One region of the Polaromonas sp. P1_G1 genome, then DNA from elsewhere that is predicted to be linked to it. Evidence: riboswitches for the same ligand, from Rfam matches in the RefSeq annotation. Region 1 holds a riboswitch; the other holds the start of a gene.
What was found. A riboswitch is a leader RNA that binds a small molecule or an ion and turns the genes downstream of it on or off. The one in region 1 is predicted to bind glycine.

Region 1 (9,273 bases):
TGGTGCCTGGACTTTGGAAACATGCGGCTGACGCTGGTGCTCAGCGCCGAGGTCTGGCGAGGGTTCTCGGGGGAGGGCCAGGCGCTGCACGCGCTCGCGCTGGCGGATGAGCGCCGTCCCGTCTCCGCAGTGCGTGCGCAACTCAACTGGCAAGATGCCTTGCGTCCGGGCGCACTGGCCGAGCAATTGCAATGGCCGGTGTCCGATGTGGACAACGCCTTGCAAGTGCTGGGCGTGGCAGGCCTGGTTGGGTTTGACCTGGCGCACAGTGCCTACTTTCACCGGGTGTTGCCCTTTGACTTGAGCCTCCTGGAAGACATGTCACCCCGCTTGGCCGACGCCCGCGCGCTCCTGCGTGAGGGGGCGGTGCATCTGGTGTCCGCCGCACCGCTGGAAGCTCTTGTGCGCAGCGCCGACGTGAGCTACCGCGTGCGAGAGGTGGACGGCCTGATGCGCTGCACCTGTCCCTGGTTCGCCAGGCACCAGGGTGAACGCGGCCCGTGCAAACACGTGTTGGCCGCGCAGGCCGCGCTGAACTTGAACCCTTCCGAGTCCCCACAGAACGATGCCAGAAACTGATCCACAGCCCGCCCGCGATTCGCCGCTCGAAGTTCGCATATTGGCCGGCGACATCACCGGAGTGATGGACCTGATCGATGCCATGGACCCCGCCGAACGTGCCGTCAACCTGCGGGTGGTGGAGCGGCTGGTGCACGCGCGCTGGCGCATGCTCAAGGCCTTGGACAAGCATCAGGCCAACCGCTTGTTTCGCGCCATTGACCTGGCCCGTTTCCTGTGCTCCTCCGAGCATCCACCGGCAGACTACTGGATGCACATCGGCGTGCAGGACATTGCGGCCTTCAGGCGACGCTACAAGCCCGCGCCGTCAAGCCAGCCCATTGAGAAGCAACTGCGCGGCGAGCACAACTGGCACTACCGGCGCCATGTTCACCGCGCCATCGTCGCCGGGCTGATCGAGCGGCCGCAAACCGATGAGTACGTGCAAGCGCTCTTTTTTGGGGACTTGCGGGCCGAGTCCAACATTGTCCTCAAGCATGTGGACGCAGACCCGGGCTTGGCCCCGTATCTGCTGCAATTGTTTGACCATGAGGGCACATCGGATGGCAGCTTTGCAGCCGTTGAAAAATATTGCCACGACCCGCTGTTGACCTGGACCCAGACCTTCCTGACCCTGTGCGAACGCGGCGTCTATACACGGACCCAGTTACTGGATAAAACCTTGGGCGCCCTGGCCTGCGACTGGCCGCAGTTCAAGTCCGGCTGGTTCTCGCGCTTCCACGAGAGCCTCGCCCCCACCGTGGACGAAATGGCCGTCTTTGCCCCTCGCTACCTGGCGCTGTGCCATAGCCGCATTGCGCCCACCGTGGGCCTGGCCATGGATGCCCTTCCACGCTTGTACAAGGACGGCCATATAGACGACGCGCAGGTTTGTGAGGCCCTGCAGCCCGTGGTGACCTCCGCAATCAAGGGCCGCGTGCTGTCGGGGCTGGAGCTGTTGGGCCAGGTGGTGAAGAACACGCCCGCGCGTGCCGCGAGCATCAGCGCCATGGCCGCGCACGCCCTGGCTCACACGGCGCCGGACGTGCAAAAAAAGACCATCGCTTGTTTGCAAAACTGGGGACTGGACGCTGCAGGCCAGGAAGTGGCGCGAGGCTACCTGCCGTTTGTGGCGGCCGTCAACCAGGCCGCGCTGGGCAAGCTGGTGGGCAGTGCGGGAGCCGCTGTCACGACAACCACGAGCGCACCGGCAGGCGACGGTTTATCCGCCCCTTCATTGCCTTCGGCGCCTGCCAGGCTCTCGCCGCTTGATGCCAGCCGCGCATTGCAACCCCTGTTACACGTGGCCGACCTGGTCGAGCGCCTGGCCTACGCGCTGGAAAACCCGGCCGATGTGGACGAGTGGGAGCGCGTGGCGGAAGCGTTGGTGCGCCTGGCCCCGATACCCGCAGCAGACCAGGCTGCGTTCCTGGCTTTGAAGAAGCGCGCCAGGCGCCTGGAATGGGATAACAAGCCACTGGGCTTTGCGCTGGCCCAGCTCATGGCCTGCGCATTGGGCGGCGAGGCCATTGCCACAGAGCCAATGGCCTCGGCGGGGGCGGCCGAGTCTGGCCTCAAGGCCGGCACACATCGCTTCATTGCCCAGCGCACGCTCAGCCTGATGGCGCAAGCGGCTGCCGGCCTGGGCCTGGCACCTCTTTCAGCACCCACACACCGTGGGGGCTTCATAGACCCCAGGCAGCTGGTGGCACGCCTCGCGGCCTGCCAGCAGGCGGGCACGGCCTTGCCTCTGTCCGAGCCGGTGTTTGCATTGATGCGCCTGGTGCCCGCCAGCATGGACCCGGACGCCGCCCGCGAAGCGTTGCAACAGGCGCGTTCGCTGAAGGATCAGCCTGTGGTGCAAGCCCTGCGCTATGCGCTGGGGGACACAGTGATCGTGCCGCATGATGCCGTTGCGCAAACGTTGTTCGTGGCCGCCGCCCGCACACGCTCGCCCGGCACGGACGATGCGCTCACGCTCGCAGCGTTCGGCAGCGTGGGACCCAATGGCCCCGCCGCCGCGCAACTGGACTGGCATGTCAGCAGCAGTGAGCCCAGCGAAGCCGGCTACGTGTTCCACACCCTGTATGTCACCTGTATGCCCGAGCTGCGGCCGGCAGATCAGCACCACTACGGTATTGCCCTGTGTGCCAAACACCTGACGCACGAGCGCTGGCAAACCGAACTCGACGCATCGACCATTCGCTTTGCCGCCAGCCTGCAGCCCGCCAACCTGGAACCATTCTTTGCGGAAGGCGCACGTGCCTTGGGCAACAATATGGATTGGTGGGAAGCGGAGTGGCAAAACCGCGCCTACCTGGACGTACTGCTGCAGCCCACCACGCCCATGACGCCGATGGCATGCCTGCTGCTGGCTGTGGGCCTGGCCGGCAAAGAGCCGGGACAGACGGCGCTGGCGGTAGACGCGTTGGCGCGCAGCGTGCAAGACGGGCGTCTGAACGTGACGGCCATGGGCAAGACTTTGGCGCGCTTGTGGGCCGCGCCGCTGGTCAAAGGCCCGCGTCTGGGAAAGAGTCTGGCAGCCGCCGCGCAGGCCCAGGCCGCCATGCCCGCCGCCGTGTTCGCGCTGCTGTGCGCCATGGCAGAGGTGCAGCCCGACGCACCGCGCAAAGACCTGTCGCCACTACTGGAGCTGTTGCTGGAACTTAAGCTGGCGCAGGGCCTGGCTTTGCCGGCCACCACGCGTACGGCACTGCAGGCCATGCGCCTGAGCGGCAAAAGCAAACTCGCCGTAAAAGAAATCCTGAGCTAAACATTGGTACACCCCCGTCCAGGCTCATGTAATTGGTACACCCCTGTCCAAGCTCACTGCGTGTAGCTTGTTCTCCCCTCAAGGGGACGGCGCCTGCGGTCTGGCAAAGCCAGTCCCGCGGCCCCAACTGGTGCGGAACTGGGCGCGACGGTTAAGGTGGGCTCTTTAACCCAGCAGGGGCCGCGGAACCGGCTTTGCCGGGCCGCAGGCGCAGCGGCCCCCTCGGGGGGCAGGGAGCTACACGAAGTGAGCGACCGTGGGGGCCTTTTACTTCTTTTGAGTGGAGCGGTAGACCTGCATCACCGTCGCGAAGTCGCGGTCGAAATTGATCGGCAAGAAAGTGTCGTTGCCGGGCAGCTGCTTCTTCAGCGTGGGCGAGAAGCTGTAGCTGAACGAGCACTTCTTGACCCGGGCTTGCAGCTCCGGCGACACCTCTTTGTTCATGGTCCAGGTTTCCGTCATGAAAGGCGGGCTTTCCCAGATCGTGCGTATGCTCGATCCCTTGACGTCGCCCTTCACGACCATGCGCTGGTACAAATCGCTGGCCACCGCCGCGGCGGGGTAGAAGCCGTGCATCACGCCCGTCACCGAGCGCTCATGGCCGTTGGAGAAAACCACTTCGTAGTCCTTGTCCGGCGTCAGGCCCAGGGCCGGGAACAGCGCGCGCGGCGCCAGGTTGCCCGAATTGGAGGTCGGCGTGGTGTGCGCGATCTTTTTGCCCACCAGGTCCTTGGGTTCCCGGTACGGGCTGTCGATGCGCGTGATCAGGATCAGCTTGTAGGAATTGCGCTGGCCCGTCGCCTTGTTGCCCGGCACCGCGAAGGGCGCAGCCTGCCCGGCGGTCACCATCTGCGCGGCCAGGCCGGGGTTCACTTGCCCGATCTGGGCCTTGCCGGTCGAAAGGGCCTCGATCAGCTCCTTCTCGCCCAGGATGTCCACGTTGCTGGTGCGCTCCAGCGAATCGCCCTGGGCGTTCTGCAGCTCCACATTGGCGCAGCGCGACAGGTGGCTGAAGTAGTCGCCCCACAAGGCCATGGTTTCGGTCTTGCCGTAGGTTTTGGGCATGGCCACCACCATTTTTTCGCGCGGGCCTGAAAACTTTTCGGCTGCCGGCGCGGCGGCAGCTTTTGTTTTGGGGGGGCGCGGGTTCTCGGTCTGCGCCACGGTGGAACCCAGAGCCAGGGCTGTGCCTGCCAGCACCGCCGCATTACGCCAATAAACCGTCATCATGTCGTTCATCCCAAAAGTTATTGCTTGAACCGCAACCGCGGACAGCACGGCCACGAAGCCGTACAAGCAGTGTGCGCCCAAGTTAACTTTTACTTACAAGCCGACTGACGCTGAAGGGACATAAAGCGGGAATACCCCGGGCGATCCGTGGTTTTTTCGCCGAAAAAGGGCGCACCAAGGTAGCGCGAAAAGCCCTTTTCCTGATAGGGCCGGTGTTACAAATTTCGCCCGGCGCTCGCCGCGCGGGACGCGTCAATCTTGCCGAGCAGCCACTGCAGGCCGGCCAGGTGCTGCTGGTCGTGGCTGCACAGGTAGTGCACCAGGCTGCGCAAGGTCAGCGCGCCGTAGCCTTCGAATTCCGCCCTGCGGTCCAGCTGCAGCGGCGTGACAGCCGACAGCATCGCCATCGTTTTGAGGCGGGCCGCCCGGAACGCCGCCAGGGCTTCCCGCGCGTCGGCTGCTGCGTAATGGCGCTCCTTCTCAAGCTCATAGCCATCCAGCGATGCCAGCACCGGGTTCGTCTCGGTAAGCGTGCGCTGGAGCCGCACATGGTAGCCGTCGATCTCGATGTCCCTGACATGGCAGACCTGGCCCAGCGCCGAAAAAGTCTCGCTCGGGATGCCCTCCCACGACGAAGGCGTCCAGTCGCTGTGGCTTTCGGGAATGGCCGCGTAAAACTGCTCGAGCTGGTTCGGGAAGTCCGCCATCGCCTGCAGGGTAGCGGTATTCAAGGGAGCGCTCATGGTTTGTCGCTCCGAACCGAAGGCCACAGCAGCGCCTGCGCCACGATCACCCTTTCGCCATTGAAGGTCGCCGCCGGCGAGCCGTAAAGTGCATAACCCAGCGCCAGCATCTCACTGACCCGGTGGCAGAAACTCGCGTCATCCGGGCCCGTGAGGAGGCGGTAGGCGGGAAGACCGTCGGGAGGCGTGGTGGCGGGTGAGGTCATGGCGACAGGTGGCGAATGAACGGAGGGCGATATTACCGTGTCCGTTCAAACGCTGCATGGGCGCCCGCCCTCAGGCCTTCGCCATGCCCGGCAGGGCCATAGGGCGGCCCGGCGATTGCATGCCGGTAAAAGCAAAGTCCACCTCAGGCATACGCCCGCTCACGATGTCGGCAATCGCCGCGCCCGAGCCGCAGGCATGCGTCCAGCCCAGCGTGCCGTGGCCCGTGTTGAGGAAGAGATTGGAGGTTTTGCTCTTGCCGATGTAAGGTACGTTGCTGGGCGTCGCCGGCCGCAGCCCGGTCCAGAACTGCGCGCCTTCGCCGTCCGTCATCTCCGGGAAGAGCTGCTTTACGCGGCGCACGATGGCGTTGCAGCGCACCAGGTTCAGCTCGGTGTTGTAGCCATTGAGTTCCGCCGTGCCCGCGATGCGCAGGCGATTGCCGAAGCGCGAGAACACCAGCTTGTACTCGTCGTCCGTCAGGCTCACCTGGTAGGAAGCCGCCTCGTTGATCACCGGCAGCGTCACCGAATAACCCTTGGCCGGGTAGATGCGCAGGCTCTTTCCCAGCCGCTTCGCCCACGGCGCGCTGAAAGCGCCCAGGCACATCACATAGGCGTCGGCCTTCAGCATCTCGACGCGCCCGCCCGCCTCGCCGTGGCCCCCGGCGACCAGCACGCCGTCCAGTTGCCCGCCGCTGGCCAGCACGTCCAGGATGTTGGTGTTGTAGAGAAACTTCACGCCTGCCTGCTCGCAGCGCGCGGCCAGCGCGGCGGTAAAAGCCTGGGCGTCGCCCGACTCGTCGCTGGGCGTCATGCTGCCGCCCACAATGCTGGCGCGGCACTGCGCCAGCGCGGGCTCAATCGCCACACATTCGTCGGCGGTTTTCATGTCAAGTTCACAGCCGTGCTCGCGCATGATGCGCGCCGGCTCCTGCGCCGCGTCGTACTCGGCCTGGCTCGTATAGAAATGCAGGATGCCTTGGGTCTTCGCGTCGTACTGCAGGCCCAGTTCGGCGCGCAGTTTTTGCAGCGCGCCCCGGCTGTACATGCCCAGGTTCACGATCTGCCGGATGTTTTGCGCGGTGCGCGCCGGCGTGCAGTTGCGCAAAAACTCCAGGCCCCACAGCCACTGGTTCACATCGGCCCGCAGCCGGAACAGCAGCGGCGCGTCTTCCCGCGCCAGCCACTGCAGCACCTTGAGCGGCGCACCCGGGTTGGCCCAGGGCTCCGCGTGGCTTACGGAAATCTGCCCGCCGTTGGCAAAGCTGGTTTCCATCGCGGCCGCGCCGCGCCGCTCAACCACCGTGACCTCATGCCCGCGCTGCGCCAGATACCAGGCCGTCGTGACCCCCGTGACACCCGCACCCAAAACCATGACTTTCATGGCAATTCCTTTTTTCAAGCAGAAATGGCAGTTGCGCAAGTGCAATGCCTTGAGGGGGGCTTGAGTCAAAAGAGAGTCATGGCAACCGCCAGGCCATCGCAGGCTTGCGGCCGCTTCCACTGTCCTTGGTACCTGAGAGATTCAGCCGCTGCTTTCGCAACGGCTTTGCTCCTTCGGTGCGCCGCACCTTGCATGCGGCGTCTCTCCAGACGGCTGTGTGTTTCCGGGCAGTACGGGACCTGAGCGATTATGGAAGTTTGCGCCTTCGGTGGCCGCCCTTTGGGGGCAGCGCTCTCCTGCTTGAACGCTTTGAATTTACCACCGAAGCCGCATTTGCCAAGCGCGAATCCGGCGTCCAGTACAGGTCCAGCGGGTTGATTCAGCGGCTTAATAGTAGCTAGCAGGGCGGGCGTTCAGCCTTCACACACCGAACGCACAAACGCGGCCTTGCCTTCGGTATAGGCCTCACGGTCACGCGGGTGCCGGGCCGCCAGCTCCGCCTTGAGCACCGCATAACGCGCCGCCAGCGCGGCATCCGCCCGCAGCGCATCGCGAAAACGCAGGCGCTGTGCCCACAGCCCGCCGCCATGCACCGCCAGATGCAGGTGGTGTGTGCGATGCCCGCCGGCCCAGCGCATCAGCCATTGGCGGTCGACCAGCGAGGCATTAAATTCGGCCGAGGCCGTGTAGCCCTCGGCGCACAGCGGCCCCACCAGCGCCCTGGCCGCCGCCATCGAGGCTACACCGGCCAGGATGTCGATCACCGGCTTGGCGACCAGCCCCGGCACGGCCGTGCTGCCTATGTGCTCAATGGCGATGAAACCATCGGCAAACAGGGACAGCAGCCGTTCGCGCTCCGCCTCGAACAGGCCGGGCCAGCCTGGATCATAGGCCCGCAGCGCTACTTCCTCGTGGATGGCGGCCTGCAGCGACCCGGCGTCCGTCATGGCGTTATCAGGCCCTAACGCAGCGCCACCACCGCCCGGCGCGCCAGCACCAGGCGCTCGTCCAGGTAGGCTCCGTAAAAATCCGGGATCGCCGCGCCCACCAGCGGTTCGGCCAGCTTCTGCCCCTGCGGGCCCAGGAACAGCACCGTGGGCGTGAAAGTCGCCTTCCAGGCCTTGGCCTGCGCGGCCGCGGTCGTGGCCTTGCCGTCAAAACCCGTCAGCGGCGTGTGGCTGTCGGTGACGTTGAGCTGCCAGGCCTCCAGCCCGGTCTCCTTGCGCGCGGGCAGCAGGTAATTGCGCCGCACCAGTTCGCAATAAGGGCAGCCGGGCAGGGTGACCAGCAGCACCAGCGGCTCGCCGCGCGCGGCGGCCAGCCCGGCCGCCGCGGGCAGCGACGCCGGCACCGGCAACGCGCTGTCCTTGGCCTGAGCCTGCAGCGGCCAGGCCAGGCTGCCCGCCAGCGCCGCCGTAAAACCGCGCCTGCCCACTGCCTTCATTCGGCGCACTCCAGCAGGATGTGCGCCAGCGCCGCCGGCTCGGTCACCATGGGGTCATGGCCGGTGGCCAGCTCCACCACCCGTGAATTCGGCAGCCAGGCGCCGCCCCAGAAGGCAGGGTCGCGCACGCGCAGCCGGCTGGGCGTGATGGTCGCCAGCGCCGGTGCTGTGCAGCTCACAAAAGTGCGCGGCACGGCCGCCACGCGCTTCACGTCAAAGTCCAGCGGCGCCTGGTAGGTGTTGCCCGGGTGCGGCGTCTGCCGGCGCTGCACCCAGTCGTGGTCCGCGCCCTGCAGGCCGAACACCTCGGGGTCGGGCGGCGGGAAGCTGAAATTGGCCGTGGCCTGCGCCCCCGCCATGCGCTTTTGCTGCGTGGCCGCGTCGTGCGTGCTGCTCCAGCTTTCGCCCGGCTGCGGCACCACGGCATCCACATACACCAGGTGCTTGAGGCGCCCGCCCATGCGGTCGGCCACGGCCGTTCCTATCATGCCGGCATAGGAATGCACGGCCAGCGTCACCTCGTGCAGCTCCTCGGCCTCGATCAGGTTGATCACGTCGTTGATGTGGGTGTCAAGGTTGATGGCCGGCGACAGCAAATGCGCCCGCTCACCGAGGCCCGTCAGCGTCACGGCAAAGGCCTTGTGGTGGTCCAGCTGCAGCACCTGCGCCACGCGCCGCCAGCACCAGCCGCCATGCCAGGCACCGTGCACCAGAACAAAATTGTGTTTCATCGCGTCACCTCTTTGAATCAGGTATTTGCATCAGGTTTTTGTGCGGACTTGCCGCGTCAAATTGTCTTGCCGCCCTTTAACTCCGACAGCTTCGCGTCGGAATAGTTCAGCAGTTCGCGCAGCACCTCATCGGTGTGCTGGCCCAGCAGCGGCGGCGGCAGGTCGGTGCGCACCGGCGTGGCGCTCAGGCGCATCGGGCTGGAG
Region 2 (9,273 bases), on a different contig from region 1:
GTCCGCCAAGTTCGACCAGGTGCAAAAACACCTGTCGCTGACCGGCCACGTTTATTCGCCCTGTATTTTTGTGATGAACAAGGCGGCCTTCGACAAGCTCAGCGCCGCCGACAAGACGGCCTTCGTCGATGCGGCCAAGGAGGCCACCAAGGTCAACCGCGCGCGCGTCGATCAGGACGATGCCAACGGCGTGGCCGAGCTGCGCGCCAAGGGCATGACCGTGATCGAGAACGTCGACAAGTCCAAATTCGTGGCCATGCTGGCACCCGTCAATGCCGATTTCGAGAAGCAGTTCGGCAAGGCAAACATCGACGCGATCCGGAACTACAAGTAAGTGCAAGGCACGCGGGCCACCGGCTTCACTGCCCGGCCTGCGCACTTTTTTTTCACCGAACGCGCCCGCAGACATCGCACTGGCGGGCGCTTTCCATGCACCGGCTCCCCTCTCTTCTCCATCGCATCGCATGAAACAAGCCTTCCTCACATTTGAACGCTGGACCACCGGCTTCTCCATGCTGGTGGCCTGCCTAATGCTGGTCATCGCCTCGGCGCTCGGCATGTTCCAGATCGTCACCCGCTTCGTCCTGGAGCAGCCCGCCGAGTGGAGCGAAATCCTGATCCGCCTGAGCCTGATCTGGATGGTGTTCATGGGCATCCCCATGGCCTTCCGGCAGGGCGCCATGGTCAGCGTGGACGTGCTTTACCGCTGGAGCCCGCCACGCATCCGGCGCGTACTGGACTGGTTTGTCTGCCTGGCCGCCCTGGCGCTGGTCGCCGTCATCGTCTGGTGGGGCTGGGACTATTCGCTGCGCGGCCGCGTGCAGTCCATGGCGGGCCTGGAATCGGTCTCGATGTTCTGGGGTTATGTGGCCATGCCGGTGGGCGGCATGTTCTGCGTGATCGGCATCATCGGCAACCTGCTGGATCCGCAGCGTAACGAACTGGAGACGGCGCAATGACTGCAGTGATGATCTCCACCATGGTGCTGTGCTTTGCGCTCACCGTCTCCGTGGCGGTGTCCATCGGCCTGGCCTCCATCTTCGGCATCCAGGCGTCCAACGCCAACATGCTGATCTCCGTCAAGGAGATGTTCTCCTCGATCAACAAATTCCCGCTGGCCGCGATCCCCTTCTTCATCCTGGCCGGTAACCTGATGGAAACCGGCGGCATCTCGCGCCGGCTGGTCGAGTTCGCTAAAAGCATCGTGGGCGGCGTCCAGGGCGGCCTGCCCATGACCTGCGTGCTGACCTGCATGATTTTCGCGGCCGTCTCCGGCTCGTCCGTGGCCACCACCTTCGCCATAGGCGCCATCCTGATCCCCGCGCTCATCAAGCACGGCTACCCCACGGCCTACGCCGCGGCCCTGCAGGCCACCAGCGCGGAGCTGGGCGTGATCATTCCGCCGTCGATCCCCATGATCCTCTACGGCGTGAGCGCCGAAGTCTCCATCGGCGAGCTTTTCATCGCCGGCTTCGGCCCCGGACTGCTGATAGGCTTCGCGCTGATGCTGTTTGTGCACCTGTACTGCCGCTGGAAGGGCTGGGGCAAACAGGATGGCGACGGCCGCCTGAGTTTCGGCAAGGCGACCTGGCAGGCCGGCTGGGCGCTACTGATGCCGGTGATCATCCTGGGCGGCATTTACGGTGGGATTTTCACGCCGACCGAAGCCTCGGCGGTGGCGGTGTTTTATGCGCTGGTCGTCGGCATCGTGATCTACCGCGAGATCAAGCTGGCGGACCTGTATGTCATCCTGCGCAAGTCGGTAATTTCCAGCGCCGTGATCATGTTCATCATCGCCAACGCTGGCTTGTTCGCCTTCCTGATCACCCGGGCCGGCGTGCCGGACGCCATAGGCCACTGGCTGCAGGAAGTGCTGAAGTCGCCCGCCCTCTTCCTGCTGGGCGTCAACGCGGCGCTGTTCATCATCGGCATGTTCATCGAGACCAGCGCCGCCATCATCGTGCTGGCGCCCATCCTGGCGCCGGTGGCGGTGCACTTCGGCATAGACCCGGTGCACTTCGGCCTGGTGATGGTGGTCAACCTCGCGCTCGGCATGATCACGCCGCCTTTCGGCGTGAACCTGTTCGCGGCCTGCACCGTCGCCAGGATATCGCTGGACCGCATCGTGACCCACCTGCTGCCTTTTGTAGCGGTCATATTGGTTTGCCTGATGGTGATCACTTACGTACCGCAACTCTCGCTGGGGCTGCGCGACCTGGTCTACGCCAAATAGCTTTTTTTCAGGCGGGGTTTCACGCCTTTGTCATCTATGGAGGTAATGCTCAGGCTTTCATTTCAGGATGAAATCCATGCAGCTCCACAAAACCGACCGTGCCCGCGCCGAGCTCAAGCCCGGCGTGAGAACGCTAGGCCAGCGCGAGCGCACCCTGCTGCTGATGGCCGACGGCAGCAAGTCAGCCCAGGACTTCCGCCCGCTGTTCGACGGCGACGGCGAGGCCATCGCCCTGCGGCTGTTGCGCGAAGGCTTTCTGGAGGCCCATCCGGGCAAAACGTCCGCCCCCACACCGGCCTCTGCCCCCCTACCCAAACCCACGCCAGCGCAGCTACAGAACTTCCCGAGCCCCGAAACCACGCAGGCCATCCAGGTCTCGGCCGACCAGTTTGAAGGCAAACGCTCGCTGGCCACGACGCGCATGTTTCTTTTTGATATCTGCGAACGCATGTTCGCCCGGCGCGACCCGGTGATGGCCGAGCGCTTTCGCGAAGCGCTGCGCAACGCCAAGGACCGCGACAGCATGCTGGCCGCCTCGCGCGAAATGATCGAAGAAATCGAAAAAATCGCGGGCCACGAGCGTGCCGACTCCATCAGCGAGCGCATCGCCATGCTGCTGCCGCAGCACATAGACATCGTGGCGTAGCGACCTGAGAGCCGCGACCAAACCCCTGAGGTTTTACCCCCTCTCCCCCTGGGGAGAGGGTTGGAGTGAGGGCCGGCGGCGGCAAATACCCAAAGCTTTCATGCGTAAGCCGCGGCCCTGTCTTGCAGACCGCAACCCAGTCAGAGCCTGGGCTTCTTCGCGCTGTCCGGATGCGCGCAGGCGCATCCAGAGCCGCAGCGCTCAGCCCCTGCCCTCTCCCAGGGGGAGAGGGAGTAAGAAAGAAGCGGCGCGCTGCAGTCGTGTCTTTTGGTTTTGCTCCTTCCCCCGCMGGGGGAAGGCAGGGATGGGGGCTGTCGGCGCTTGATATTTCGCTGCGCATGTTTGAAGGCCGCAGCCCTCACCCCGCCCTCTCCCAGAGGGAGAGGGTGCAAGACTTGGCCAGCATCGCCGGGAGGGTCTTGTGGGCGGCCTAAGTTACACTCGGCGGGGTCAGGAGAGAGTTTTCCCAGCGAAAACCGCCGAAGGCGCACGTACACCCCGGGGCAACCCTTTTTGGTGCACTGAACGCTCAGGCAAAAGGACTGGCAACCGCCCTGCGGCGCACCACGCGGCAAGGCGTTCCCTACTGGAGAGAGGCCGTTTTCAAAGCGGCCCACCGAAGGAGCAAATCCGCATCGCCGGGTGAATCTCTCAGGTAAAGTGGACAGCAGGGGCACCCATGGATTTAGAACCTGTTTGCCCCTCTGGAGAATGCCTTGTCCGATTCGTCCACCTCTTCCGCCGCCCCTGAAACCCTGCTGAAAACGCCACTGCATGACCTGCACGTGGAACTCGGCGCGCGCATGGTGCCCTTCGCAGGCTATTCCATGCCGGTGCAATACCCCGCAGGGCTGATGGCCGAACACCTTCATACGCGCCAGGCCGCCGGCCTCTTCGACGTGTCCCACATGGGCCAGCTGCGCCTGGTGGGTTCCGACGCCGCGGCGGCGCTCGAATCGCTGATTCCGGTCGACGTGATCGACCTGCCGGCCGGCAAGCAGCGCTACGGCCTGCTGCTCAATGACGAAGGCGGCATCATCGACGACCTGATGTTTTTCAACCGCGATTACGCGAACGGCGGCGACCTCTTCGTCATCGTCAACGGCGCCTGCAAGGTGGGCGACATCGCGCACATCCAGGCAAAAATCGGCGCGCGCTGCCAGGTCATTCCCATGCCCGAGATGGCGCTGCTGGCACTGCAGGGCCCGCAGGCCGTCACCGCGCTACAGCGCCTGGCGCCCGGCGTCGAAAAGCTCGTGTTCATGACCGGCGGGCGCTTCAGCGTCGCCGGCTGTGACTGCTTCCTCACGCGCAGCGGCTACACCGGCGAAGACGGTTTTGAAATTTCCGTTCATGCGTCCCAGGCCGAAACGCTGGCGCGCGCGCTGCTGGCCCAGCCCGAGGTCAAGCCCATAGGCTTGGGCGCACGCAACTCGCTGCGCCTGGAAGCCGGCCTCTGCCTCTACGGCAACGACATCGACACGACGACCACGCCGGTCGAAGCCAGCCTCAACTGGGCCATGCAAAAAGTGCGGCGCACCGGTGGCGCGCGCGCCGGCGGATTCCCGGGCGCGGACAAAATCCTGGCACAACTGGCCGACCCCGCCGCGCTGGCCCGCAAGCGTGTGGGCCTGGTGGCGCTGGAGCGCGTGCCCGTGCGCGACCACACCGAGCTGCAATCCATCGACGGCACGGTGATCGGCGAAGTCACCAGCGGCCTGCTGGGCCCCACGATCAACCAACCGGTCGCCATGGGCTATGTGAAACCCGAATTCGCCGCCCTGGGCACGCGCGTCAACGCCATCGTGCGCGGCAAGCCCGTCCCCATGGAAGTCGCGGCCATGCCTTTTGTCCCCAACCGCTACTTCCGCGGCTGAACCCTGCCATCCCCACCCCCTTAACCCCTGGAGATTTTCATGACCGTCAAATACACCGAAGACCACGAATGGCTCAAGATTGAAGGCGACATCGCCACCGTCGGCATCACCGTGCATGCGCAGGACGCGCTGGGCGACGTGGTGTTTGTGGACCTCCCCGCCGTGGGCACGACCTTCGCGCAAAAGGAAACCGCCGGCGTCGTCGAGTCGGTCAAGGCCGCCGCCGACGTCTACATGCCTGTGAGCGGCGAAGTGACCGCCATCAATGAAGCCCTGAAGGACGACCCGTCCCTGGCCAACAGCGACCCCATGGGCGCCGGCTGGTTCTTCAAGATCAAGCTGTCCGACCCTTCGCAGCTCAACGCGCTGATGGACGAGACCCGCTACACGGCTTTCTCGGCCTGATTTTTTCCGCTCCTTTTTTCTGTTTTCTGACTCCTGGCTGCCAAGCCTGACACGGGACCCGACATGTTGATGCAAACCGCCAAGCCCCTGGGCGACCTTGAAAACCCTTCCGAGTTCATCGCGCGCCACATCGGCATTGACGAGACCGACGAAGTCCACATGCTCAGCATCGTGGGCTCGGCCTCGCGCCGCGAGCTGGTCGAAGGCATCGTTCCACGCTCCATCGCGCGCAGCACGCCCATGGCCATCCCGGCCCCGGTCACGGAAGCCGCCGCGCTCAAGCAGCTGAAAGCCATCGCGGGCAAGAACCAGGTGTTCAAGAACTTCATCGGCCAGGGCTACTACGGCACCTGCACGCCGGGCGTGATCCTGCGCAACATCCTCGAGAATCCCGCCTGGTACACGGCCTACACGCCCTACCAGGCCGAGATTTCGCAGGGCCGCATGGAGGCGCTGATCAACTTCCAGACCATGGTCTGCGACCTGACCGGCATGCCGATCGCCAACGCATCCATGCTCGACGAGGCCACCGCCGCCGCCGAAGCCATGACTTTGGCCAAACGCAGCGTCAAAAGCAAAAGCAACGTCTTCATCGTGGCCGGTGACTGCCATCCGCAGACCATCGAGGTGATCCAGACCCGCGCCAAGCCGCTGGGCATTGAAGTCAAGGTCAGCACGGCGTCGGCCACCCTGCCCCTGCTCATGGCCGAGGGCGACTACTTCGGCGTGCTGGCCCAGTACCCGGCCACCACCGGCAGCATCCACGACCTGCGCCCGCTTGCGGGCCAGGCCCACGTCGACGGCGCGGCCCTGTGCGTCGCGGCCGACCTGCTGGCGCTCACGCTGCTGGCCCCGCCCGGCGAATGGGACGCCGACATCGTGCTGGGCAACACCCAGCGCTTCGGCATGCCCATGGGAAACGGCGGGCCGCACGCGGCTTACCTCGCCTGCCGCGACGAGTTCAAACGCTCGCTGCCGGGCCGCCTGGTCGGCGTCAGCGTCGACAGCCACGGCAACCCGACCTACCGCCTCGCGCTGCAGACGCGCGAGCAGCACATCCGCCGCGAAAAAGCCACCTCCAACATCTGCACCGCGCAGGTGCTGCCGGCGGTGATCGCCAGCATGTACGCGGTCTACCACGGCCCACAAGGCTTGAAGCGCATCGCCGAACGCGTGGCCGCCTACACGGCTGTCTTCGTGCGCGGCCTGCAGGAACTCGGCTATGAGATCACCAACACCGGCGCCTTTGACTCCGTGACGGTGAAGACCGGCGAGGCGACCAATGCAATCGCCGAGCGCGCGCGCCAGTCCGGCGCCAACCTGCGCTTTCGCCTGAACAACCACCTCGGCGTGTCGCTGGACGAAACCACCAGCCGCAAGGACATCGAGCTGCTCTGGTCCTTCTTCGCCAAGCCCGGCCAGACGATCCCCGTGGTGAGCGCCTTTGAAAAAGGCGTGGAGTCGCTGATCCCCGCCGACCTGCGCCGCACCACGGCCTTCCTCACGCACCCGGTGTTCAACACGCATCACTCCGAAACCGGCATGCTGCGCTACATCCGCATGCTGAGCGACAAAGACCTGGCCCTGGACCGCAGCATGATCCCGCTGGGCAGCTGCACCATGAAACTCAACGCGACCAGCGAGATGATTCCCATCACCTGGCCCGAGTTCGCCAACATTCACCCCTTTGCGCCCGCCGAGCAGTTGCAGGGTTATGCCGAGCTCGACAAGCAGTTGCGCGACTGGCTGTGCCAGGCCACCGGTTATGCCGGCATCAGCCTGCAGCCCAATGCCGGCTCGCAGGGCGAATACGCGGGCCTGCTGGTCATCAAGGCCTTCCATGAAGCCCAGGGCCAGGGCCACCGCAACATCTGCCTGATCCCCTCGTCGGCCCACGGCACCAACCCGGCCAGCGCGCAGATGGTGGGCATGACGGTCGTCGTCACCGCCTGCGACGCGCAGGGCAACGTCGACATGGCCGACCTCAAGGCCAAGTGCGAACAGCACAGCGCCAAGCTGGCCTGCGTGATGATCACCTACCCCAGCACGCACGGCGTGTTTGAAACGCAGGTGAAAGAACTCTGCGCGATGGTGCACAGCCATGGCGGCCGTGTCTACGTGGACGGCGCCAACATGAACGCGCTGGTCGGCGTGGCCGCGCCGGGCGAGTTCGGCGGCGACGTGAGCCACCTGAACCTGCACAAGACCTTCTGCATTCCGCACGGCGGCGGCGGCCCGGGTGTGGGCCCTGTGTGTGTGGTGGCCGACCTGGTGCCTTACCTTCCCGGCCATGCCACGGCGGGCATTCCCGTCAACGGCGTGGGCGCCGTCTCGGCCGCGCCTTTAGGCAATGCCGCGGTGCTGCCCATCAGCTGGATGTACTGCCGCATGATGGGCCCCGAGGGCCTGACGCAGGCCACCGAGGTCGCCATCCTGAGCGCCAACTACATCAGCTCGCGCCTAAAAGATCATTACCCGACGCTCTACGCCAGCGAAAACGGCCATGTGGCCCACGAGTGCATTCTCGATTTGCGGCCGCTGAAAGAAACCAGCGGCGTCAGCGCCGAAGACGTCGCCAAGCGCCTGATGGACTACGGCTTTCATGCGCCCACGCTGAGCTTCCCCGTGCCCGGCACGCTGATGGTCGAGCCGACCGAAAGCGAAACCCTGGCCGAGCTGGACCGCTTCATCGACGCGATGATCGCCATCCGCGACGAGATCCGCAAGATCGAAGCCGGCCAATGGCCGCAGGACAACAACCCGCTCAAGCATGCGCCGCACACAGCGGCCAGCCTGCTGGGCGCCGACTGGGACAGGCCTTACTCACGCGAAACCGGCGCCTTCCCGCTGGCTTCGCTCAAGCTGGTGAAGTACTGGCCGCCCGTGGGCCGGGTCGACAACGTCTACGGCGACCGCAACCTGTTCTGCAGCTGCGTGCCGGTGAGCGACTACGCTTAAGACGCTTCTCTTGCTTCACGCCACTTTGCCCGCCGCATGGACGCCACGCTCGTCCTGATCATTGTGGGCGCGGCGGCCGCGGGGTTTGTCCAGGGCCTGTCGGGTTTTGGCTTCAGCCTGGTGGCCATGTCTTTCTGGGCCTGGGCCATAGACCCGAAACTGGCGGCTGTCATGGCCGTTTTCGGTGGGCTGACAGGCCAGGTCATGGCGGCTTTCACGGTCAGCCGCGTGACCGACTGGAAGCGCCTGCTGCCATTCCTGGCCGGCGGCTTGCTCGGGCTGCCGTTGGGTTTACTGTTGTTGCCGCGGCTTGACGTCCAGCTGTTCAAGCTGTTTCTCGGCGTGCTGCTGACGGCATGGTGCCCGGCCATGCTGTTTTCGGGCAAGCTTCCACGCATCCACCATGGCGGCCGCGTCGCCGATGGCGCGATAGGCGCGGCGGGCGGTTTTATGGGTGCATTAGGTGGCTTCAGCGGTGTTATTCCGACGCTGTGGTGCACGCTGCGGGGCTATGAGAAAAGTGCCCAGCGCGCCGTCATCCAGAACTTCAATCTGGCCGTGTTGACCGTCACCATGGCCAGCTACGCGGCCGCCGGCCTGGTCACCCGCGAGACGCTTCCCATGCTGGCCATCGTGGCGCCTGCCGCGCTGATTCCCGCCTGGCTCGGTGGACGGGTGTACATGGGCATCAGCGACCTGGCTTTTCGCAGGCTGGTGCTGAGCCTGCTGACCTGCTCGGGCCTGGCGATGCTGGTGTCATCCGTGCCGGGCTTGTTGCGGCGAATAGGCTAGGCCACGCAACGCATTTCAATAAAAACGGGAGCCGGCCCGTAGCTCGCGAATGGCCCGCATCATGGTGGGCGCCAGCATATTCCATTGCAGGGCCCGTACCGACCGGCGGTAACGCAGCCCGCTGGCCCGCAAGGATTCCGACACCAGTTCCAGGGGATCGCTCACCACGCACAGAAGCCGTGTGAGCATGGGGTCCTGGTCGGTAGGCATACCGCCGAGGAAGGCGTCGTTCTTCCCGTCCCACAGAAGCTGGGCATTGATGTGGATACCCCAGCCGCATTCCCAGCCGTTCGCTTGCAGGCGTTCGCGGGCGGCGGCCACGTATTCGGCATCGAAAATATAGGTATCGGTACGCACCCAAC

Region 2: linked by a shared signal. The riboswitch ahead of gcvT (glycine cleavage system aminomethyltransferase GcvT) and the one ahead of AC1D1Y_RS06470 (D-amino acid dehydrogenase) in region 1 are both predicted to bind glycine.

What each region holds. Positions count from the first base shown of each region.
Region 1 covers NZ_JBFUBU010000010.1:14,782-24,054, forward strand. The annotation lists gene AC1D1Y_RS06445 (SWIM zinc finger family protein) at 1-579, shown strand, start outside; gene AC1D1Y_RS06450 (DUF6493 family protein) at 566-3,331, shown strand; gene phnD (phosphate/phosphite/phosphonate ABC transporter substrate-binding protein) at 3,599-4,561, opposite strand; gene AC1D1Y_RS06460 (DinB family protein) at 4,777-5,304, opposite strand; gene AC1D1Y_RS06465 (DUF1737 domain-containing protein) at 5,301-5,510, opposite strand; gene AC1D1Y_RS06470 (D-amino acid dehydrogenase) at 5,581-6,912, opposite strand; glycine riboswitch at 7,005-7,113, opposite strand; gene AC1D1Y_RS06475 (GrpB family protein) at 7,308-7,841, opposite strand; gene AC1D1Y_RS06480 (thioredoxin domain-containing protein) at 7,856-8,338, opposite strand; gene AC1D1Y_RS06485 (alpha/beta fold hydrolase) at 8,335-9,069, opposite strand; gene AC1D1Y_RS06490 (CaiB/BaiF CoA transferase family protein) at 9,126-9,273, opposite strand, start outside.
Region 2 covers NZ_JBFUBU010000035.1:8,288-17,560, reverse strand. The annotation lists gene AC1D1Y_RS17725 (TRAP transporter substrate-binding protein) at 1-334, shown strand, start outside; gene AC1D1Y_RS17720 (TRAP transporter small permease) at 465-959, shown strand; gene AC1D1Y_RS17715 (TRAP transporter large permease) at 956-2,233, shown strand; gene AC1D1Y_RS17710 (hypothetical protein) at 2,310-2,879, shown strand; glycine riboswitch at 3,321-3,434, shown strand; glycine riboswitch at 3,456-3,557, shown strand; gene gcvT (glycine cleavage system aminomethyltransferase GcvT) at 3,596-4,756, shown strand; gene gcvH (glycine cleavage system protein GcvH) at 4,796-5,161, shown strand; gene gcvP (aminomethyl-transferring glycine dehydrogenase) at 5,225-8,119, shown strand; gene AC1D1Y_RS17690 (sulfite exporter TauE/SafE family protein) at 8,156-8,911, shown strand; gene AC1D1Y_RS17685 (transglutaminase-like domain-containing protein) at 8,927-9,273, opposite strand, start outside.